DNA from 3 places in the Flexivirga sp. B27 genome. Region 3 is predicted to be linked to each of the others. Evidence: riboswitches for the same ligand, from Rfam matches in the RefSeq annotation. Region 3 holds a riboswitch; each other region holds the start of a gene.

Region 1 (7,416 bases), 880 kb from region 3:
CGACCCGGCCGTCCTGGACGCGTATCGCGATCGCCGACACCACTTTGCCGGTCGGGGCATAGACGGCACCGATCCGCCCATCGATGAGCGCCAGTTCGGCCCCGGCCGCCTTGCCCTGGAAGGCTGCGGCCACGGCCCGCGCACCGGTCAATCGACGATCAACCTGCGGGGCGCCCTCCGGTGCAGCAGCGGCTGCAGCGACCGCCACCCGATCCGCGCGAAGCACGATCTCCGGGTCGAGGATCTCCAGCAGACCGGCCATATCCCCGTTGCGCGACGCATGCAGGAAAGCTGAGACCGCGCTGCGTTGGCTCTGCCGGGCCTTGTCCACATCGGCGTCACGCACCCGGCGGCGGGCGCGCGAGGCCAGCTGGCGCGTCGTGGCGGGAGATCGCTCGATCACCGCCGCCACCTGGTCGAACGGCACCCCGAAGACGTCGTGCAGAACGAGCGCAAGCCGCTCGGCGGGCCCGAGCCGGTCCAGCACCACAAGGAGCGCTTCGCTCACCGAATCATCCAGGACTGCAATGTTTTCCGGATCCTGCGTGGGATCGGACTCCAGCGTGTCCCGGTCATCGAGCTCGTCGAGTTCGTCCTCGGCGCGCGTGCGACGGGACCGCAGCATGTCCAGGCAGATCCGCGACACGACCGTGGTCAGCCATCCGCTCAGGTTGTCGATCCGCGACCGGTCAGCGCCGGCCAGTCGAAGCCACGCCTCCTGGACGGCGTCATCGGCGTCGCCATACGTCCCGAGGACCCGGTATGCGACAGCCCGCAACCTCGTGCGGTGAGTGTCGAACTCCTTCGCCAACAATTCGTCGTCGCTCACCTGTCACATTCTCCTTGCGCCATACGTCACCCGCTGTGAACCATCCACCCAAGCACAAGGAGATCGCATGGAACCCCGTATGACGAACCCTGCCGCGCTGCTCGACCCATCCGGCATCAAGGGTGTGCAGGCACTGGCGGCGGCCGTCCGCGGACAAGGCGTGCCCGACGCCACCCTCGAGCTCGTGCACCTGCGGGTCAGCCAGATCAACGGTTGCTCGTGGTGCCTGCAATACGGCATGGCGAACGCGAAGAAGGCCGGCGAGAGCGACGAGCGGCTCATCTCGATCGCCGGTTGGCGCGACGCGCCGTACTTCACCGACGACGAGCGCGCCGCACTGCTGCTCGCCGAGCACATGACGCGCATCGCCGACAGTCTCGACCCGGTGCCCGACTCCGTCTGGGACGAAGTCGCCGACCGGTATGACGAGCAGGCACTCGCCGCTCTCGTCACCTGGGTCGCCACCACGAACCTCTTCAACAGGATCAACGTCACCACGCGGCAGATCGCCGGCACTCGCTGAACCCCTCCGTCATACGGCAAGCTTTGCTGCAAGCGAGGTGAGCCGTATGACGAGCTGGGTCCTGCACGTCGACATGGATCAGTTTCTCGCTGCCGTCGAGATCCAGCGTCATCCCGAGCTCGCGGGCAAGCCCGTCGTGGTCGGTGGCCGCGGCGACCCGACCGAGCGAGCGGTCGTGTCGACCGCGTCCTACGAAGCCCGCGAGTTCGGCATCCGATCGGGTATGGCGCTCAAGATCGCGGTCAAGCGGTGTCCGGACGCGATCTTCCTGCCGGTGGATTTCCCTGTCTACGAAGCGGTTTCGGCGAAAGTCATGCAGGCGCTGCGTGACTTCCCGGGTGCTGTCGTGGAGGTCCTCGGCTGGGACGAGGCGTTCATGGGGCTGACTGCCGACGACCCCGTCGTTGCCGCACGCGCCGTGCAGGATGCTGTGCATGCGGCGACCGGGCTCGACTGCAGCGTCGGGATCGGCGACACCAAGGTCCGTGCCAAGGTCGCGACCGACTTCGGCAAACCCGCCGGGGTCTTCCAGCTCACCCGGGACAACTGGCTCGACGTGATGGGTGACCGCCCGGTGAAAGCACTCTGGGGCGTGGGTCCGCAGACGTCGAAACGCCTGGAAAGACACGACATTCGCACGGTGCGCGAGCTTGCCGCCGCGTCCGACGAATTGCTTGCGACCGAGTTCGGACCCAACACCGGCCCGCACATCGGCCGCCTCGGCCGGGGCGCCGGCAGCGCGACAGTCGATGACACCCCGTGGATCGCCCGGGCTCATGGTCACGAGACGACCTACCAGCAGGACCTCGTGACGCCGGATGAGATCCGTGCCGCCCTCGGTGAGCTCGCAGCGCTGATCGAGAAGGACATGCGGCGGGAGGAGCGCCCCTGTCAGCGAGTGCACCTGAAGATCCGTTTCGCGCCCTTCTTCACCTTCACGCGTGTCCGCAAACTGGCCGAGCCGACCTATGACCCGACCGTCATCGCGGATACGGCATTTGCCCTCTACACAAAACTTTCCGACGATCGACCGGTGCGTCTGCTCGGCATACGAGGCGAGATGGTGCCGCCCGAGGGCGGGTATGACGCCCCGCGCACCCACGGCCGTCGCGGCGGCCCGTGACCCGTGCTGGTTGAGTAGGTCGGGGGAGCGAAGCGGAGGAGACCGTATCGAAACCGCCTGACCACATCCATGTCGAATTTCCGCGAGTAACCAGTTGCGGGTGTCCGTACCGTGAGTCACATGACGCAGACCGAACTCGCCGCCACCTTCCACGCACTACACGACGACCTTGTCGTCCTTCCGAACTGCTGGGACGCTGCCTCCGCTGCAGTGATCCAGCAGACCGGCGCCAAGGCGCTCGCCACCTCGAGCGCAGCTGTCGCCTGGTCCCTCGGGGTCAAGGACGGCAATGTGCTCGATCGCGACCTGATGCTCGAGCATTTGCGCCGCGTCTGCTCGGTTGCGATCGTGCCGGTCTCGTGCGACATCGAGGGCGGATTCGGCGACAGCACAAGCGATCTCGCCGAAACAACGCGCTTGGTCGTTGAGGCCGGCGCTGTCGGTGTCAACCTGGAGGACGCACGCGGCGGCGCGCTACTGCCCGTCGACGAGGCCGCGGCACGCGTGCGAGCGGTCCGGAAAGCTGCGGCCGGCGCGGGCATCGATCTCTATCTCAACGCACGCACCGACGGCTACTTGTTGGGTGCGGGCGACCTCGATGACACGTTGTCACGTGCCGCGGCATACCTCGACGCCGGCGCGAGCGGGATCTTCGTCCCCGGCGTGACCGACCTGGACACCGTGGCGCGGCTGACTGCTGCCATCGACGCGCCGGTCAACATCCTCACCGGGCCGAGTGCGCCGAGCGTCGGCGATCTGCATGCCGCCGGCGCGCGGCGCATCTCAGCCGGATCATCCCTCGCTGGCGCAATCTTCGGTCACCTCGAGCGCGCAACCCGCGAGCTGCTCGGGTCCGGCACGTATGACGAGTTCGCTGGTGCGCACAGCCATGCCGAGCTGAATGCACTCTTCGGCTAGCGGCGAAGAGCCTTGCGGGCCAACGCGTTTCCGCCGAACTGCGCCAACTGCACCAGCACGATGATCACAGCGACTGCGATCCAGGTGACCGCCCAGTCGAACCGGTGATAGCCGTAGGTGATCGCGAAGTCACCGAGCCCGCCGCCGCCGACTGCACCAGCGATCGCGGTCATGTCGACGACGGCGACGAAGATGAAGGTGTAGCCGAGGATCAGCGGGCCGAGCGCCTCGGGCACGAGCACCGAGCGAACGATCTGCCACGGTCCGGCGCCCATCGCCTCCGCTGCCTCGATCACACCGGGATCGACTGAGACCAAAGACTGTTCGACGATGCGGGAGACTCCGAACGTCGCAGCGATGACGAGTGGGAAGAGCACTGCTCGGGTGCCTATCGTCGATCCCATCGCCTGCAGGGTCAACGGCGCGATCGCGGTGACGAAGATGATGAACGGGATCGGTCGCACGATGTTGACCAGCACGTTCAGCACCGTGTTGACCGCACGGTTCTCCAACAGTCCGCCACCGCGAGTGGTGAAGAGCGCGACACCGAGGAGCAGCCCGAGCAGCCCGCCGATCAGGATGGTCACGACGGCCATCAGCAGCGTCTGCCAGATGGCGGTCTGGAAGGTCGGCCAGAGCGTCGACCAGTCGGTGCTCATGACAGTGCCTCCACTGTTGCGCGCACACCCTCATCGGGACCGCGCAGCGCGACCGTGAAGGACCCGATCGACTCGTGTTTCAGGTCGGTGATGCCGCCATACACGATCTCGAAGTCGACCCCGTGGTCGCGTGCAGCAGCGCTGAGAGTGGAGCCGAATGCACGCTGGTCGGACACGTTGACTGTCACCAGCCTTTCGTCATACGACTCGCGAAGCTGTTGCAAACGCAGCGAATCCGGTCGGTTCCCGACCGTCGCGTCGACGAACCGCTGCGTCACCTCACTCTGCGGATCGCCGAGTATGTCGCGCACGGCGCCGCTCTCGACAACCCGTCCCGAGTCCAGGACCGCCACGCGATCGGCGATGGCACGCACCACGTCCATCTCGTGCGTGATCACCACGATCGTGATGCCCAACTCCTCGTTGACCTGCCTTAACAGCGCCAACACGTCGCGCGTCGTCTCCGGGTCCAGCGCCGAGGTCGACTCGTCCGCGAGCAGCAGGTCGGGATCGGACGCCAACGCGCGGGCTATCCCGACACGCTGCTTCTGCCCGCCGGACAACTCCTCCGGGTAGGACCACGCCTTCTCCAGCAGCCCGACGAACGACAGCAGCTCGGCGACCCGCTGCTCCTGCTGCGCGCGGTCCAGACCGGCCAACTGCAGGGAATAGGCGACGTTGCCGAAGACCGTGCGCGACCGCATCAGGTTGAACTGCTGGAAGACCATCCCGATGCGACGTCGTATGGCGCGCAACGGTTTTCCCTTCAATCGGGTGATGTCGAGACCGTCGACGGTGACCGTGCCGGAGGTGACCTCTTCCAACCCGTTGATGAGCCGGACCAGAGTGCTCTTGCCTGCGCCGGAGTAGCCGATGACCGCGAAGATCTCACCGCGACGGATCTCCAGGTCGATGTTGTCCAGCGCCCGGTGGGCGCTCTCGTTCTTGCCGAAGACCTTGCTGACGGAGTCGATCCGGACGAGCGGATCTGCGCTCACTTCGACGCCACCGTCTTCTCCAGGCGCGTCAGCAGCTTGCGAAGTGCAGCGGCGGGCTTACGCACCAGCACGCTGGTGTTCTTGGACTCCGCGACGACCAGCTTTGAGACGCGCGGGTCCTGGTAGAGCTCGACGACCTCGGCATACGTCGGGTTGTCGTTGTCCTGCTCGCGGGCCACGATCACGTTGATGTAGGGCTGCGCGGTCGCAGACTTCGGATTGTCAGAGTAGAGAGCGGATTTCGGGTCCAACTTGCCGTCGAGCGCGAAGTCGTTGTTGATGACTGCGCCGTCGACAGAGGACAGCGAGGTGACGGTCTGCGAGGCATCCACCGGTGTCACGCGCACCTTCGACGCGCCCTTGTCGATCTCGGCCGGCGTCGACAGGATCGTGCCGCCGCCCTTGAGCTTCAACAACCCCGCCTGCTGCAGCACCAGCAGCGCCCGCGCCTGATTGGTCGCGTCGTTTGGGATCGCGATCTTGGCGCCGGACGGGATCGACCGCACCGACTTGTGCTTGCGGGAGTAGAGGCTGAGCGGCACGACATACGTCGACCCGATGGGGGTCAGCGTCTGATGCGACTGCTGGTTGTAGGTCGCGAGGAAAACCAGGTGCTGGAAGAGGTTGAGGTCCAGTTGTCCTTGCGCCAGAGCGGGATTCGCCTGGGTGTAGTCGGAGAAATTGACCGTTTCCAACTTGATGTTGCGTTCGCGCGCGAGCTTCTTGAAGACCTTCCAGTAGTCCTGGTCGGCGTCGGTCACGCCGATCTTCACCGTGGTCAGCTTCGTGCCGGAGCCGTCCGACGACGCGCGACCGGCGGCGAAACCGCCGCCGCCCCCGAGCACGAGGCCGACGACTGCCGCGCCGATCCAGCTGCGTCGGGTGTGAATGCGGCGGGGCGGCAGGGTCGGCCGGTCCGGCAGGGACGGGACGTCGGTCGGGTCGGGGATGTTGTTGTCAGGCATGGTGTCCTCAGGGTCGCTGGTATGACGAACTGCGCCCGGCCGTGCTCAGGTCCGCCCATGCGCGATCAGCGCAAGACGGTCAAGTGGGTACTGCCGTGCTTGCCGCACTGCGAGATCGTGTGAATCACGCTCTGCGGCCTAGTCATTCACCTGGGGCACCCCGCCACGTGCGTGAGGGTTGCCGCCCAGCAAGCCAGGGCTTGTCGCTGGGTCTCGTGACTGGATCAAACATAAGTCAGCGTTACCGGAGTAGTCAAAACGGGTAGTGTTACTTCACTTTCGTGAGGTGGGTCACACGCGGTTCGAGGAGGGGCGCACACTTGCGCATGGGGGTGATGGGCATTGGTTGGGTCAGTGATCGGCGGGATCGTCGCCGTGGTCGGCCTGGTTGTGATCCTGCGATTCGTGGTCGGACTCGGCGTGGCCGCAGTGCATCGCGCTGGTGCGGTCACCGGTGATGCTGAGGTCGGGTCTGCACTCGAGCGCGCCAGGGACTGGCGGAGCCGGCGCCTCGCAGCCGCAGTGGTTGAGCCACGGCGTGACAACCCGATCCGGGTGGCGACTGTCGACTGTTCGACGGACGACGTCTTCGAGCTCGGCTCGATCAGCAAGGCGATCACCGGGATGCTGCTGGCCGACGCGGAACAGCGCGGCGAGCTCTCCATGAGCGACCAGATCGGCGATCACGTGCCGGAGCTGGCTGACCGCCCCATCGGTGCCGTCACGGTCAGCGCCCTTGCATCGCACCGCAGTGGGTTGCCGCCAATCGCGCTGGGCATCCGCGCGGTGCCCGGACTGCTCGGCTACGGCGTGCTCGGTCTCAGTCCGTATGTCGGCCAAGGAGTTTCATCGGTCGTGAGCCACGCGCGGCGAGTCAGGCTTCGGACACAGGGTGAGCAGGCCTACTCGAGTCTGGGAGCGGCGCTGACGGGTGCGGTGCTGGAGCGCGCAACCGGTTCGACATACGAGGATCTTGTCCGCGATCGACTCGCCACACCGCTCGGACTCACCCATACCTCTGCCGGGCCGAACGCGCCGCGTCGCAGCGGGTGCACCCGGTGGGGGCGATGGGCCCAGCAGTGGCGGCTGACCGGGTATGCGCCCGCCGGTGGGGTGACCAGCAGCATCGACGATCTCGCAGTCCTCGCGGCTGCCCTGCTGCGCGGCGATGCCCCGGGCGCTGCCTCGACACATCGCGACGACTGCTTCTGGGTGCGTGAGCGTATGCCGGGCGGGGGAATCGTGGTGTGGCACAACGGACAGACCGGCGGCTACGCGGCCTATCTCGTCATACGGCCGGACCTCGGCAAGGCCACGGTAGTTCTCTCCGACGTTGCGGACATGGGCCTCGTGGTCAGGGTCGCGCAGGCTGCCGCGACGTCCGATTGACCTGGGTCGCTA
Region 2 (7,416 bases), 110 kb from region 3:
TGGCGTGCCGAAGCAAGCACGGTCTGCTGGTGGGTGCTGGCCGTGCTGCAGGCGTGCGTAGGCCTTGCGGCCGCGGCGCGGTGGGCGGACCTTACCTGGTTGGTGCCGTCGCTGCAGGCCCTTTTCCCGATCGTTGGAATTGCAGCGGTCGTGACGCTCGTGGCCGCTGTCGCACTGCGGTTCCGCTGGCTGGCCGTAGGCGCCCTCCTCGTCGCCATACCGCCGCTGGTGCTGGGCGCCGGAGCGTTGCGCAGCGACACCGTCCCGGCCGGCCCGCACGACGAGACCGTCATGACGATCAACCTGGAGTATGGCGGCGCCGACCCCGGCCGCGTCGTTGCAGCGGTGCGGGAGCAGCACGTCGACACCCTGGTGCTGGAGGAGTGCACACCGCAGGAGTTGGCGGCGCTGCGCCGCCACGGACTCGGTGCGGCCCTGCCGCACCAGGCCGGCCGCGCCGCACCGGGCATCCGGGGGACGGTGGTCCGCAGCACCCACCGCGTGCATCTGGTGTCCGAGAACGCGGCGGGCCGCTTCCCGAGCAGTCCCGACGTCAGGGTGCACACGCAGCGCGGCACCTACCGGCTGCGCGCGGTGCACATGCCGGCCCCGCTGCCGGAGATCGTCGGCGACTGGCGCGCTGCGCTGCACGAGTTGGCCAGGTGGCGTGCGCAGCGACCTGCTGGGCAGCCGCTCGTCCTCGCCGGCGATTTCAACGCCTCCTCGGCCATGCCCGCCTTCCGGCAGGTGGCCGACGGGTTGACACAGAGCAGCCGCGCGACCGGATCCGGCTGGCGCCGGACGTGGCCGAACGACAGCTGGCTGCCGCCCTTCATCCAGCTGGATCACGTGCTCAGCCGAGGCTTCGGTGTGGTTGCCGACGGAACGGTGCAGGTGCCCGGCACCGATCACCTGGCCTACTGGACCCGGTTGCGGATGCTCACCAGGGCAGCGGCTCACTGAGGTCGCGCGGATCGGCCGGAGCCGACCAGCCGTCCGGCGTGTGCACGTAGGACAGCGCCGGACCCTGCTCGACCAGGCGGCGGACCGCGCAGACCAGCCGCTGGACGTGCTCGGCGGTCGTGGCCAGGCCCAGGCTCGCCCGGACAGCGGTGGCACCGGCGCCGAGCAGGGAGTCACACAGCAGGTGCGCGCAGAACCGACCGTCTCGCACCGCGATGCCGTGCTCGTCGGCCAGCACCTGCGAGACCAGCGAGGGTTCGTAGCCGTCGACCGTGAAGGTCACCACGCCGACGTTCGGCCGATCGCCGAGCGCGCCGACGACCTGGACACCGTCGATCGCAGCCAGCCCGGCCCTCAACGTCGAGTAGAGGTTCGCCTCGTGTGCCGCGATGACCGCGCGGTGTTCCCGCAAGGTGGCGCATGCGGCGGCGATCGCGATCGCCCCGGCCGCGTTGGGTGTCCCGCCCTCGTGGCGTGCCGGTCCGGTCTGCCAGTCGGTGCGTTCCGCTGTCACCGCAGCAGTCGCACCGCCCGCGGGCAGGTATGGCGCTGCGGCGTCCAGCCAGTCGCGGCGGCCGGCGAGCACGCCTGCGCCATACGGGGCATAGAGCTTGTGCCCGGAGAACGCGATCCAGTCGACGCCGAGGGTGTCCAGGTCGATCGGGACGTGCGGTGCGAACTGTGCGGCGTCCAGCACGGTGCGGGCACCGAACTCCCGCGCCACGTCGGCCAACTCGGCCACCGGCCAGATCTCGCCTGTCACGTTGCAGGCGCCGGTGATCACGACGAGCTTCTCGCGACCGGATGACACGTCGGCGGATGCGGCGAGCGCGGTGCGCAACAGGTCGACCGCGTCGCTGGTGCCGGTCGGGACCGGCAGTCGGGTGGTGTTCGCGGCCGGCCAGGGGAGCAGGGCTGCGTGGTGCGCGGATGCCCAGGCGAAGACGTGCGTCTCGGCCGGCAGGCAGTGCCCCAGCAGGCGCAGCGCGTCGGTGGTGTTGCGGGTGAAGACGACCTCGTCGCCCGGGCGGGCGCCGATGAAACCGGCGACCTCGGCGCGTGCCGCCTCGAACCAGCCGGTGGTGACCCGGCTGGCGTATCCCGCGCCGCGGTGGACCGAGCCGTAGCGCCGCTGGGCGTGCTCGACCGCCTCGGCGACCGCGACCAGTGCCGGTGCGGTCGCGCCGTGGTCGAAGTTGGCGTAGTCGGTGACGGTGCGGTGCACGGTGGGCACGCCCAGTTGCGCGGAGACGGTGCTCGGCACACCGTCGGTGAACCGCGGGGCACGCCGCGGTCCGGGGGCCGGCACCGCCGACGGTCGGGTGCTGGTGCGGGATGCACTTGGGGATGCAGCGGCGGACGTGCTGGTGCCGGTGGTGTCGTGCTGGGGTTCGATGCTGACAGTGCTCAACGGGCGCTCCTCGGCCGATCAGGGATCGACGAGAGCTGGTGCAGAGCCGATCCGCGCTTGCCGACACGTTGTCGCGCCGGCCCGGTCGTCACCCGGAGCACCCCACCGCGGTGGAGGGTTGCCGCTCAGCAAGCCGGGGCTTCGCGCTGAGTCTCATGACCTGCTGGCAAATATAGAGGTATGGCGGGAGTCGCCGCCAACATTGTCCGAGTCGTGGAAAGCAGGCGACCGCCCACCTGGCCGGCCACTGTCCGGTCAGTGTCCGACCGATCGAGAGGCGTACAAAACGACCGAGTGGAGCACGAAACAGGGTCGGATTTGTACGCCTCTCGGTCCGGATGTGCGCCTTTCGGTCAAGTGGCAACGGAAGGCGCCACCGCGGGTCGGAACAACGTAGGCGCAGGGCGGGAGCAGTCGCTCGGCGGCGTGTTTCCTATGGGACAGGAGTGACAGTCGCGTACGGTGTTTTCGTGGCTACCCGTCCGTCCTCGTCGACAACGACCGTTCGCGCGACCCGCAGCAAGTCCGGATCGAAGGCGTCCGGTTCGCGCTCGCGTCCCGCGTCGGGGCGCACTTCGACGCGGCCGCCGGCCAAGAAGGCCACCGGTGCGAAGTCACGGACCGGTGGCAAACCGGCCGGAGGCGGTCTGCCCTTCCCGTTACGCGCGGCGCGCGGCACCTGGATGGGTGTCGCCCATGTGGCGGGAGGTGCTGCCCGTCGGGTCGGACACTCCACCAGCGAGTTGGAGCCTGAGCTGCGCCGTGACGGTCTCGGCTTCGCGCTGATCGCGGCGGCCGTCGTCGTCGCTGCCCGCGAGTGGTGGGGCCTCACCGGCAACGCCGGTGCCGTCATACACGCGATCGTTGCCGGGACCTTCGGGCTCGGCGCCCTCGTGCTGCCGTTGGTGCTCGTGCTGATCGGCGTGCACCTGATGCGCTCGCCGCGCGGCGACCAGGGCACCAACCGGGTGATGGTCGGGCTCGCGCTCTTCGCGATCGCGGTGTGCGGGATCACCAGCATCGCCAAGGGTGTTCCGCAGCCCAGCGAGACCGAGCAGTTGCGCGGCGCCGGCGGCATCATCGGCTTCCTGGCCAGCAGTCCGGTCGTCGCTGCGGTCCACACCGTCGGCGCGATGGCACTGCTGATCATCCTGTTGGTCTTCAGCGTGCTGGTGATGACCGCGACCCCGGTCACGATGATCCCTGAACGCCTCGCCCTGCTGCGTGATCGACTCTTCGCCCGCGGCGGTGCCTATGACGACGAGGACGCCACCGTCGACGCCGTCGCGCAGGACCTGCACGGCGACCAGATCGACGGCGGCAAGCGCAAGCGGCGCCGCAGCACCAAGACGCACGACAACACCGACCCGAGTCTGGACGGTGACGAGCCCTTCGAGCAGGCGGCGACCGTCGCGCCGCGGCGGACCAAGAGCGGCCGGGTGCTGCGACCCGGTGAGAAGGACCCGGGCACCGACGACGTCTATGACGTCGACGGCGACAAGTCGAACGGTGGCACGGCTGCCGGGGGCAAGACGGGCGGCGTCACGAAATCGACCGCCGGGCAGCCGGATCGCGCCGGCGACGCCCCGATGCCGTTGCCGGGCACGACCGGCACACCGCCGGAGTCGATCTCGACCGCACCGGGGCTGCAAGCCCCGCCGACGACGCCGTTGCCCCAGCGGGTCGAGCAGTTGCAGCTGGCCGGGGACGTCACCTACACGTTGCCCGCCAACGACGTGCTGCGGCCGGGCACCCCGCCGAAGGCACGCTCGGCGGCCAACGACCGGGTCGTCGAGGCGCTGACCCAGACGCTCGACTCCTTCAACGTCGACGCTCAGGTCAGTGGCTTCACCCGCGGACCGACGGTCACCCGTTACGAGGTCGAGCTCGGTCAGGGCACCAAGGTCGAGCGCGTCACCGCCCTGTCCAAGAACATCGCGTATGCCGTGGCATCCGCCGACGTCCGGATCCTGTCTCCGATCCCCGGCAAGTCCGCGATCGGCATCGAGATCCCCAACACCGACCGCGAGAAGGTCAGCCTGGGTGACGTGCTGCGTAGCGGCGCGGCACACGGCAACCCGCACCCGATGGTGATGGGCGTCGGCAAGGACGTCGAGGGCGGCTACGTCGTCGCGAACCTCGCGAAGATGCCGCACATGCTGGTGGCCGGTGCCACCGGCGCCGGTAAGTCGTCCTTCGTCAACTCGATGATCACCTCGATCATGATGCGGGCGACCCCCGACGAGGTCCGGATGGTGCTGGTCGACCCCAAGCGCGTCGAACTCACGGCATACGAAGGCATTCCGCACCTCATCACCCCGATCATCACCAACCCGAAGAAGGCCGCGGAGGCGCTGCAGTGGGTCGTGCGCGAGATGGACACCAGGTATGACGACCTGGCTGCGTTCGGCTTCAAGCACATCGACGACTTCAACAAGGCGGTGCGCGCCGGCAAGCTGACCCCGCCGCCGGGGTCGGAGCGGGTCATGCAGACCTACCCCTACCTCCTGGTGATCGTCGACGAGCTCGCCGACCTGATGATGGTCGCTCCGCGTGACGTCGAGGAGTCGATCGTCCGCATCACCCAGCTGGCGCGTGCGGCCGGCATCCACCTGGTGCTGGCGACGCAGCGCCCGTCGGTCGATGTCGTCACCGGTCTGATCAAGGCCAACGTGCCCAGTCGGCTGGCGTTCGCGACATCCTCGCTCGCCGACTCGCGGGTCGTGCTCGACCAGCCCGGTGCCGAGAAGCTGATCGGCCAGGGCGACGCGTTGTTCCTGCCGATGGGCGCGTCCAAGCCGATGCGCGTGCAGGGCGCGTGGGTGACCGAAACCGAAGTGCAAGAGGTGGTTTCACACGTCCGGGGGCAGTTGAAGCCGCACTACCGCGAGGACGTGCAGGTCACTGCTCCCAAGAAGGAGATCGACGAGGACATCGGCGACGACCTCGACCTGCTGCTGCAGGCGGCCGAGCTGGTCGTCAACAGCCAGTTCGGGTCGACGTCGATGCTGCAGCGCAAGCTGCGGGTCGGTTTCGCCAAGGCCGGTCGCCTGATGGACCTGATGGAGAGCCGCGGCATCGTCGGCCCGTCGGAGGGGTCGAAGGCGCGCGACGTGCTGGTCAAGCCCGACGAGCTGCCGACCACGCTTGCCCTGCTGCGGGGTGAGGACCCGCCCGGTGCCGAGCAGCCGTATGACGCTGCGGCGGACGGCGATCCGGGCGAGTCGGACGGCAGTGAGGACGCGTGGCAACTCACCGACCGGCAGGTCTGACCCCCGCGCCACGCGGCAACCTGCTGCAGCAACTGCGGGCACTGCCGTGTGCGGTGCTGCTGGTGGTGCAGCTGCTCGGGATCCTGGTCTACCCGTTCACCTCGGAGTCGTCGGCCGGTCGCACGCTCTTCTCGTTGGTCCAGTTGGTCGTGCTGGGCCTGGCGGTCGCCGCCGTGCGGCTCACCCCGGCGCTCACCTGGATATCGATGTCCATCGGTGCGCCTGCCGTCATACTCACCGTGCTGACGGCGGTGTTGCCCGACAACGGTCCGATCGCGCTGCTGTCCGATTGCACTCATGCGATCTTCTACTTCTATACGGCATACGCGTTGATCCGCTACATGTTCGCGGACAACTTCGTCACCCGCGACGAATTGTTCGCAACCGGAGCGTGTTTCACGGTCGTCGCATGGGCGTTCGCCTACACCTACGGCATCGTGCAGACGATCTGGGGGACCGGGCAGTTCGTGTCCGGCAGCGACCACGAGCTGCACTGGGTGGAGCTGCTCTTCCTGTCGTTCACCACGATGACCAACACGGGGCTGTCCGACATCGCGCCCGGTGGCGGGCACGCACGGTCGGTGATGATGCTGGAGCAGCTCGCAGGCGTGAACTATGTTGCGCTGGTGGTGGCACGGCTCATGGGGCTGACGCTGGCCCGGTTCCAGCGGAAGCGGGACACGACCGGTCACGAAGAGCGGACAGTGACGGCAAGCGACAGCGGCGAGCAAGCAAAGCCAGCGATAGGGGCGAGCGATGAGTGACGACAACGACAGCACGCAGGAGATCCCGCGCGATCCGGACCGTTATTCGCCTGCTGGGCAACAGGATTCGGGTGCGCCGCGGCGTGATCGCAGCGACGACACGGCGGTCCTCGGGCATCCGCGCGGGGCCGCGTCACCTGCCGGCGGCGAGGGGCAGGGGGCCCGCCAGTTGCCGGGGTCGGGGCAGGCGCCGGGGGCCGGGCAGAGTCCGGCACCGGGCAGCTACCCACCGCCCGGGGGTGGCTATCGTCCGGCGGCCGACCGGCCCGGCGCGCCGGCGGCGCCATACGGTCAAGCCGGGCAGCCGGCACCGGCTGCATCCTGGGGCGGAGCACCGATGCTGCCCACCGATCGGGGTTCGGGCGGGTTCCCGGCAGCGATCATCGGCGCAGTGGTGGCGACCCTGATCGCTGCCGTGACCGCCTTCGGCGCCCATCAGATCCTCACCGACCACTCGAGCATCGACAGTCGGAAGCTGCCGGGATTCGTGACCTACCGCATGTACATGCTGCCGTGGCCCGCCCACGGCGGCGATCTGACGACGGCGTTCGTGGTGGGCGCGCTCATCGTGCTGGTGGTGACCTTGCTGCTGATGATGGCTGCGACGATGTCGACGCGAGCGGGCACCGGCGGCTTCGCAGTCTTCCTCGCCGGCTGGATGGCGACGGTGATCGCCGGCGGGATCGCCCGCCCGGTCGCCGGTGTGATCACGGCGAACGGGTCCACGCCGGACGGGGTATGGCAGAACGACCTGAGCATCGGCGTGCAGTGGGGCGTGCTCTTCGGCTGGATCGCGGCCCTGGTGCTGGTGATCGTGCACGCCATGCGCCGCAAGGGCGGCGTGGGTAGAGCTGCCTGACAGGCGCTTCGCGTCTGACGTGCAACTCTGCCCAGATCCGTACCTGCTCCATTTCTGACTGACGGCAGCTCCATTTCTGACTGACGGCAGCCGTTCAGCCGGGTCGGTGTCATGGTCCTGCAGGAAGTGCGCTGGGGCGCACGTGTT
Region 3 (7,416 bases):
CGTGCGGGTTGGTGCCGAGCGCGAGGCGCTGGCGCGTGGTGAAGAGGCCCTCGATGCGCTTCCACGGCACGTCGACGTTGAGCAGGATGAGCCGGCGGATGCCCTCACGGGTGGAGTGCGCCTGCTCGGATGCGGTGGGCAGCACCTCCAGCGACACGGCATCGCCGTGATCGACCAGTGCGGGGAAGCCCTGCACGGTGCGCTTGCCGTGCCGTTGCTCGTATGTCGCGGGCAGCGTGCCCAGGTCACCCCACGCGGTCAACCCGGTCCGCTCGATGTCGGCGGCGGCACGCGAGACGGCGCCGCGCACCTTGCCGGCCAGCTGCTCCTGCAGCGCCTCCAGGTTCTTGCCCTCGGCCAGTCGGCGGCCGCGGGAGTCCTCGACGCGGAACGTCATCCGCAGGTGGTCCGGCACGCGTGACCAGTCCCAGTCGGCGGCCGGCACCGCGATGCCGGTCTGCGCGCGCAGGGCTGCGCCCAGCTCGTCGGTGATCGACCCGGCGTCGGGGTCCAGCTGCGGCAGCACCTTGCGTGCGTGGTCCGGCGCGGGGACGAAGTTGCGGCGAATCGCCTTGGGAAGAGCGCGGATCAGCGCCGTGACCAGCTCCTCGCGCACACCGGGCACGAGCCAGTCGAAGCCGTCCGCGGTCACCTGGTTGAGCTGATCCAGCGGCAGGTGCACAGTGACGCCGTCGGCGTCCGAGCCCGGCTCGAACTGGTAGGTCAGCCGCAGCTTGAGGTCGCCCTGGCGCCAGGACTTCGGGTAGTCCGTGGCGTCGACGGCCGCGGCGTCGTCGCGCAGCAGGACGTCCTCGGTCAGCGTCAGCAGCTTCGGGTCCTTGCGACTCTCGGTCTTCCACCAGGTGTCGAAATGTGCTGCGGAGATGACGGACTCGGGAATGCGCGCGTCGTAGAAGTCGAAGAGCTCGTCGTCGCTCACCAGCAGGTCGCGGCGGCGGGCACGGGCCTCCAGGTCGGCGATGCGCTTGAGCAACTGGGTGTTGTCGCGGAAGAACGCGTGGCGGGTCTCCCAGTCGCCTTCGATGAGCGCGTTGCGGATGAACAGCTCGCGGGACAGCTCCGGGTTGATGCGCCCGTAGGCGACCTGTCGGCCCGCGACGAGGGGGACGCCATACAGGGTGACGCGCTCGGCGGCCATCACGCTGCCACGCTTGCGCGACCAATGCGGCTCTGCGTATTGCCTTTTCACCAGGTGCGCGCCCAGTCGCTCGGCCCAGGCGGGGTCGACGCGGGCGTTGGTGCGTGCCCACAGGCGGGTCGTCTCGACCAGCTCGGCGGACATCACGTAGTCGGGCTGTCGCCGGAAGAGGGTGGAGCCCGGCTGGATGGAGAAGCGCGCGTTGCGGGACCCCTGGTAGTCGCGCTTGTCGGGATCGCGCAGGCCGATCTGGGACAGCAGCCCCGCCAGCAACGCCTGGTGTATGGCGTCCTCTCCCGCTGGGTTGTCGCTCGGCGTGAGGTCGTGCTGCTTGGCGACCCGCTTGAGCTGCGCGTGCAGGTCCTGCCACTCGCGGATGCGCAGGTAGTGCAGGTATTCGCGCTTGCACATGCGACGGAAAGCGCTGCTGGACAACGACTTCCGCTGCTCTTTGAGATAGCGCCAGAGGTTGAGCAGGGTGAGGAAGTCGCTGGTCTCGTGCTTGAAGCGCGCGTGTGACTGGTCAGCTTGTGCCTGCAGGTCGGCCGGCCGCTCCCGCACGTCCTGGATGGACAGCGCGGCGACGATGACCAGCACCTCACGCAGCGCGCCGTTCTCGGCGGCGGCCACGAGCATGCGTGCCATCCGCGGGTCGACGGGCAACGCGGCGATAGTGCGGCCGGTGCGGGTGAGCTTCCGGCGCTGCTGCGTGCCGCGTGTCTCGACGGCGCCGAGCTCCTCCAGCAACCGCACACCGTCGGTGACCTGCCGCGGGTCCGGCGGCTCGACGAACGGGAACCGGGCGACGTCGCCCAGGCCGAGCGAGGTCATCTGCAGGATGACCGACGCGAGGTTGGTGCGCAGGATCTCCGGGTCGGTGAAGTCCGGTCGGGCGTCGAAATCCTCCTCGGCATACAGCCGGATGCACACGCCGTCGGCCACACGACCGCAGCGGCCCGAGCGCTGCCGCGCGGACGCTTTGGAGATCGGCTCGATCGGCAGGCGCTGCACCTTGGTGCGCTGGCTGTAACGGGAGATGCGCGCGGTGCCGGTGTCGACGACATACCGGATGCCGGGAACGGTCAGCGACGTCTCGGCGACGTTGGTGGCCAACACGATCCGGCGCTTGCCCGACCGCTTGAAGACGCGGTGCTGCTCGGCGGTCGACAACCGCGCGTAGAGCGGCAGGATCTCGGTCGCCGGCAGCTCGAGAGCGGTCAATGCGTCTGCAGCGTCACGGATCTCGCGCTCGCCGGAGCAGAACACGAGGATGTCCTGCGGGCCGCCATCTCCACCACCCCACGAAGTTTCTCCCCCGCTTCGCTCCTCCGAATACTTCGCGGGGACCCCGGATGAGCGCGGCGTTTCGGTCCACAACTCCAGGACCGCGTCACTGATGCCGGTGACCTGGTCGATGTCAACTTCCTGCTCACCCTCCTCACGGATGAGCGGCCGATAGCGCACCTCGACCGGGTAGGTGCGTCCGGACACCTCGATGACCGGGACCGGCGGCTGCCCTTCGATGGTGAAGTGGTCGGCGAACCGCTGCGGATCGATCGTCGCCGACGTGATGATGACCTTCAGGTCCGGCCGGCGTGGCAGCAGCTGCCGCAGGTAGCCCAGGATGAAGTCGATGTTGAGCGACCGCTCGTGCGCCTCGTCGATGATCAGCGTGTCGTAGCGGCGCAGGTCGCGATCACGCTGCAGCTCGGCGAGCAGCACACCGTCGGTCATCACCTTGACCAGCGAGTCCTTGCTCGTGTGATCGGCGAATCGCATTTGATAGCCGACGGTTTCGCCGAGCGTGACGTCCAGCTCCTCGGCGATCCGCTCGGCCACCGACCGGGCCGCGATGCGCCGCGGCTGGGTGTGCCCGATCAGCCCGCCGAGACCGCGGCCCAGCTCCAGGCAGATCTTCGGCAGCTGGGTCGTCTTGCCCGAGCCGGTCTCGCCGGCGATGACAACGACCTGGTGGTCGCGGATCGCCGCGGCGATCTCGTCCTTGGCCGCACTGACCGGCAGCTGCTGCGGATAACTGATCGCGGGGACGAGGGTGCGACGGTGCTCACGCCGTGCCTCCCGTTGTTCGGGAGTCTCGCGCAGTTGCAGGCGGCTGTTGCCCGGACGACCAGCGCCTCGTCCGCGACGGCCGCGAGAGCGACGGTTGGCGGGCGCGGCGGGGTCAGGTGAGGTCATGGTGATCTCGACCATTGTCGCAAACGCTTGCGGCATACGTCGAAAGCATTCTCGCGGCTCGGTTGTCGCGGTTCAGATCGAGCGGGCGACGACCTCGCCGAAGAGCTCTTCGCCGTCCACGGGCAGTCCGCGGGCCGCGAACCACGTGGCGACGTTGACGCAGTCGCGCTGCAGCAGCTCCATGCCGTGTGGGTTGCCAAAGAGGTCGACCGTCTGCGGCAGGTCGATCAGGACCAACCGCTCCCCCGCGACCAGCAGGTTGTATGCCGACAGGTCGCCATGGACACAGCCGAGCGAGGCCAGTCCGGTGATCGCGTCGGCGAGCTGGGACCACAGTGATTCCAAGAGGTTTCGGTCCGGCCGGGTCGAGGCCAGCCGTGGTGCAGGCGCACCCTCGCCGTCGACGACGAGCTCCATCAGGATCTCGGTGCCGTCGATCTGCACGGGGTACGGCACCGGGACGCCGGCGTCGTGGCAGCGCACCAACGCCTCCCACTCCGCCCGTGCCCACATGCCCGCGGCGACCGACTTGCCGAAGGTCGTGCTCTTGGCCATCGCACGCGCCTCGCGACCACCCTTCCTGGGCAGCTTGCGTCCCTCGGTGTAGGCGGTGTTGCGGTGGAACGTCCGGTGCGAGCTGTCGCGGTATCGCTTGGCGGCGAGCACCACGCTGCGATCGTCCAGCGGCGCCGAGCGCTCCAGCAGGAAAACGTCGGCCTCCTTGCCAGTCTTGAGCACACCGAGCTCGGTGTCGACGGCGGCGTCGTCGGTGATCACCCACTCCGGCCACGGTTCGGGGCCGCGACTCAGCGGCTCACAGCGGCCCCAGGTCGACCAGCGCTGGCCGTCCTCGAGGTCGCCGATCTGCTGGTAGTCGAAGGTGAAACGGGGATCAATGAAGGAGGCAGGAACCTCCGGGTGTTGCGACATACGGTGTTGCGACATACGGGGAACTCCGATCGAGAAAGAGCCTGGAAGCGGGCAGCACGCCCTCAACTTCTGTCATCACTGACTCCTTCCCTCGGGTCCACCGTTTGCAGCCGGATGCCGCCGGTGACGTGTGCGACCAAGATCCCGGTCGCGACGTATGCCGGTCAACCGATTTTCCGACCCACCCATATTGACCGGCGTACAAAAGCATTGAGCGGCATACGGATTCGGGGTGAATCCGTATGCCGCTCAATGCGGAGGTATGCCGCTCGATCAGCGGCGCACCGTCAGACCTTCGCCGCGGTGAAGCCCTGCTCCAGGTCGGCGATGATGTCGTCGATGTGCTCGATGCCGACCGACAGGCGCACGAGACCCGGCGTCACACCCGCCGCGAGGCGGTCCTCGTCGGGGCCCTGCGAGTGGGTCGTCGATGCGGGGTGGATCGCCAGCGAGCGCACGTCACCGATGTTGGCGACGTGGGAGTGCAGGCTCAGCGCCTCGACGAACTTCCGGCCCGCGTCGACTCCGCCCTTGATCTCGAACGCGAGCACCGCACCGGCGCCGAGCGGCGTGTATTTCTGCGCCAACTCGTAGTATTCGTTGCCCGGCAGCGAGGCCCAGCGGACCGACTCGACCTGCTCGTGGTCCTGCAGCCACTCGGCGACCTTGCGCGCGTTGGACACGTGCCGCTCGACGCGCAGGCTCAGCGTCTCGATGCCCTGCTCGATGAGGAACGCGTTGAACGGCGAGACCGCGGAGCCGAGGTCACGCAACCCCTGCACCCGCGCCTTGAGAATGAAGGCGAGGTTGGCACCCAGGTCGCTGCCGACACCGAGGTCGCGCGCGTAGACCAGGCCGTGGTACGCCTCGTCCGGGGTGTTGAAGCCGGGGAACTTCTCCGGGTCCTTGGCGTAGTCGAAGTTGCCGCTGTCGACAAGGACACCGGCGATCGAGTTGCCATGACCGCCAAGGTATTTCGTCGCCGAGTGGATCACGACATCCGCACCGTGCTCGATCGGGCGCAGCACAAATGGTGTCGCGATCGTGTTGTCCACGAAGAGCGGCACACCATGCTCGTGCGCGATGCCGGCGACCAACTCGATGTCCAGGACCTCGGACTTCGGGTTGGACACCGTCTCGGCGAAGACCAGCTTGGTGTTGGGCCGGAACGCCGCCTCCCAGCCGGCCGCATCCGTGCGGTCCTCGACGAAGGTCGTCTCGATGCCGAGGTTGGCCAGCGTGTGCTTCAGCAGGTTGAACGTGCCGCCATACAGGCTCGGGCTGGCGACGATGTGGTCGCCGGCGCCGGCGACATTGAGGATCGCCAGCGTGGTGGCCGCCTGTCCGGAGGCGACCAGCAGTGCGCCGACGCCGCCCTCGAGGTCCGCGATGCGCTTCTCGGCCACGTCGGTCGTGGGGTTCATCAGGCGGGTGTAGATGTTGCCGAACTCCTTGAGTCCGAACAGGTTTGCCGCGTGGTCGGCGTCGTTGAACTGGTAGGACGTGGTCTGGTAGATCGGCAGCGCGAGCGAGCCGGTCGTCGGGTCGGCACTCTGTCCGGCGTGAATCTGCCGCGTCTCGAAGGACCAGTTGGGGGTGGCGTCGGTGCTCATCATGACCTTCCGTGCAAAAGGTTCGCCGGGGACGACAGCCGCCCTCGGCGGCGGACCCACGTTCGTGATGTCCGCGCTTGCCACACGGCGATCCGCACCGGTGGCCTGGTCCTCACCCGGGGCACCCCACCGCGGAGGAGGGTTGCCGGCCAGCGAGCCGGGGCCTAATCGCTGACACTCATGACCTGCTCGTGATGGTAGCTCTGCCCACCCGTTGATACATAACCGTCTCTAACTGTGGACTCCTTGCCGCGTTATGCGTGGCCGATCCGGCGCGGGAGGTCTTGACGACCGGATTGCCATCTTTCTATATTGCTAGCATGCAAGCAAGTGATAAAGCGTCCGCGAAGACGAAGACGCAGTTCAACGTCTATCTACCGACCGACGTGATCCGCGAGGTGAAGCACCGCGCGATCGACGACGGATTGAGCCTGTCTGTGCTCGTCGAGCAGGCACTGCGCGACTACCTCGACCAAGGAGAGACCCGATGACCCTCACCGTGCAGCCCCTGCGCTTCACCGACAACATCGACGAGATGACCCGCCTGCTCAGCGCGCTCGGGATGTCAGTCAGCATCACCAGTGACAAGGGTGGCTGGGTCGTGCTCGCCGGCCGCGCCGGCACGGTCGCGCTGCACAGCGCATCCGGTGCGACATCGGGTGCCACGCAGGGCCAGACCACCCTGTGTTTCGAGGCGGACGACCTGGACGCTGTCGCGCACCGGCTCACCGAGCAGGGCTTCGGCAACGACGAACACCCCGCCGAGTCGATGGTGTATGACGAGGCCTACGGCCGGGCAATCTCGATCACCGTCAACGGCGAGGAGATGACCATCAACGGCCGCTCCGAGGACCTCTACGGCTACACCAGCACCGGAGTCTCGGCCGGACCGGACACGGGTGACCTGCGCGTCACGCCGATCCGTTTCGTCGACGACCAGACATCCGACCGTCGGCTGCTGGAGTCGCTCGGCTTCACCGTGGCCGGCGAGGCGAGCCGCTACTTCACCCAGTTGGAGCTCCCGGACGCCGGTGGCTCGGTCGGGCTGCACTACATCTATTCGGACGAACTCCCCATCGTGCCAGGCCCTTTCGCCATACAACTGACGTTCCAGACGGCCACTCCCCTGCCCGAAATCGTGCGGCGGGCGACATCCGTCGGCGCGCAGGCGCAGCTCGAGAAGTCCGAAGTCGGTGATTTCGTCACCATCGTCGACCCGGACGGTCAGCAGATCCAGGTGCACGCCGCAGCGCAGTGACTCGTCAGCAGGACGCCCTGCTGACGGGGCGAGCGGCTCAGGTCCTCGGTGCGAGCGTCGTGCTGCTGGAGTTCATGGCTGCGGTGACGACCTTCGTCGCGGCCACGTTGTTGCCAGTGGTGGTCGACGAATTCGACGCCGGACGCCGCGTCGGAGTCGTGGTCAGCGGCAGCGCGATCGGGTTGTTCCTCGCGCTCCCGCTCGCCGACCAGTTGCTCGCTGCGCTCGGCTCCGTCCGGACGCTCATCGCCGGCGCCACG

Evidence for each region. Region 3 has a riboswitch for S-adenosylmethionine ahead of ACSZL9_RS04210 (bifunctional o-acetylhomoserine/o-acetylserine sulfhydrylase). Riboswitches for the same ligand answer to the same signal wherever they lie in the genome.
Region 1: linked by a shared signal. The riboswitch ahead of ACSZL9_RS08370 (MetQ/NlpA family ABC transporter substrate-binding protein) and the one ahead of ACSZL9_RS04210 (bifunctional o-acetylhomoserine/o-acetylserine sulfhydrylase) in region 3 are both predicted to bind S-adenosylmethionine.
Region 2: linked by a shared signal. The riboswitch ahead of ACSZL9_RS04685 (aminotransferase class V-fold PLP-dependent enzyme) and the one ahead of ACSZL9_RS04210 (bifunctional o-acetylhomoserine/o-acetylserine sulfhydrylase) in region 3 are both predicted to bind S-adenosylmethionine.

The regions. Positions count from the first base shown of each region.
Region 1 covers NZ_JBPYUM010000001.1:1,786,495-1,793,910, reverse strand. The annotation lists gene ACSZL9_RS08400 (sigma-70 family RNA polymerase sigma factor) at 1-829, opposite strand, end outside; gene ACSZL9_RS08395 (carboxymuconolactone decarboxylase family protein) at 909-1,352, shown strand; gene ACSZL9_RS08390 (DNA polymerase IV) at 1,399-2,475, shown strand; gene ACSZL9_RS08385 (isocitrate lyase/PEP mutase family protein) at 2,596-3,393, shown strand; gene ACSZL9_RS08380 (methionine ABC transporter permease) at 3,390-4,052, opposite strand; gene ACSZL9_RS08375 (methionine ABC transporter ATP-binding protein) at 4,049-5,050, opposite strand; gene ACSZL9_RS08370 (MetQ/NlpA family ABC transporter substrate-binding protein) at 5,047-6,015, opposite strand; SAM riboswitch class IV at 6,106-6,236, opposite strand; gene ACSZL9_RS08365 (serine hydrolase domain-containing protein) at 6,358-7,404, shown strand; gene ACSZL9_RS08360 (ABC transporter permease) at 7,414-7,416, opposite strand, start outside.
Region 2 covers NZ_JBPYUM010000001.1:1,017,731-1,025,146, reverse strand. The annotation lists gene ACSZL9_RS04690 (endonuclease/exonuclease/phosphatase family protein) at 1-963, shown strand, start outside; gene ACSZL9_RS04685 (aminotransferase class V-fold PLP-dependent enzyme) at 941-2,374, opposite strand; SAM riboswitch class IV at 2,423-2,535, opposite strand; gene ACSZL9_RS04680 (DNA translocase FtsK 4TM domain-containing protein) at 3,058-5,646, shown strand; gene ACSZL9_RS04675 (ion channel) at 5,619-6,410, shown strand; gene ACSZL9_RS04670 (hypothetical protein) at 6,403-7,269, shown strand.
Region 3 covers NZ_JBPYUM010000001.1:908,083-915,498, forward strand. The annotation lists gene hrpA (ATP-dependent RNA helicase HrpA) at 1-3,355, opposite strand, end outside; gene ACSZL9_RS04205 (serine protein kinase RIO) at 3,428-4,300, opposite strand; gene ACSZL9_RS04210 (bifunctional o-acetylhomoserine/o-acetylserine sulfhydrylase) at 4,573-5,898, opposite strand; SAM riboswitch class IV at 5,967-6,084, opposite strand; gene ACSZL9_RS04215 (ribbon-helix-helix domain-containing protein) at 6,219-6,389, shown strand; gene ACSZL9_RS04220 (VOC family protein) at 6,386-7,156, shown strand; gene ACSZL9_RS04225 (MFS transporter) at 7,153-7,416, shown strand, end outside.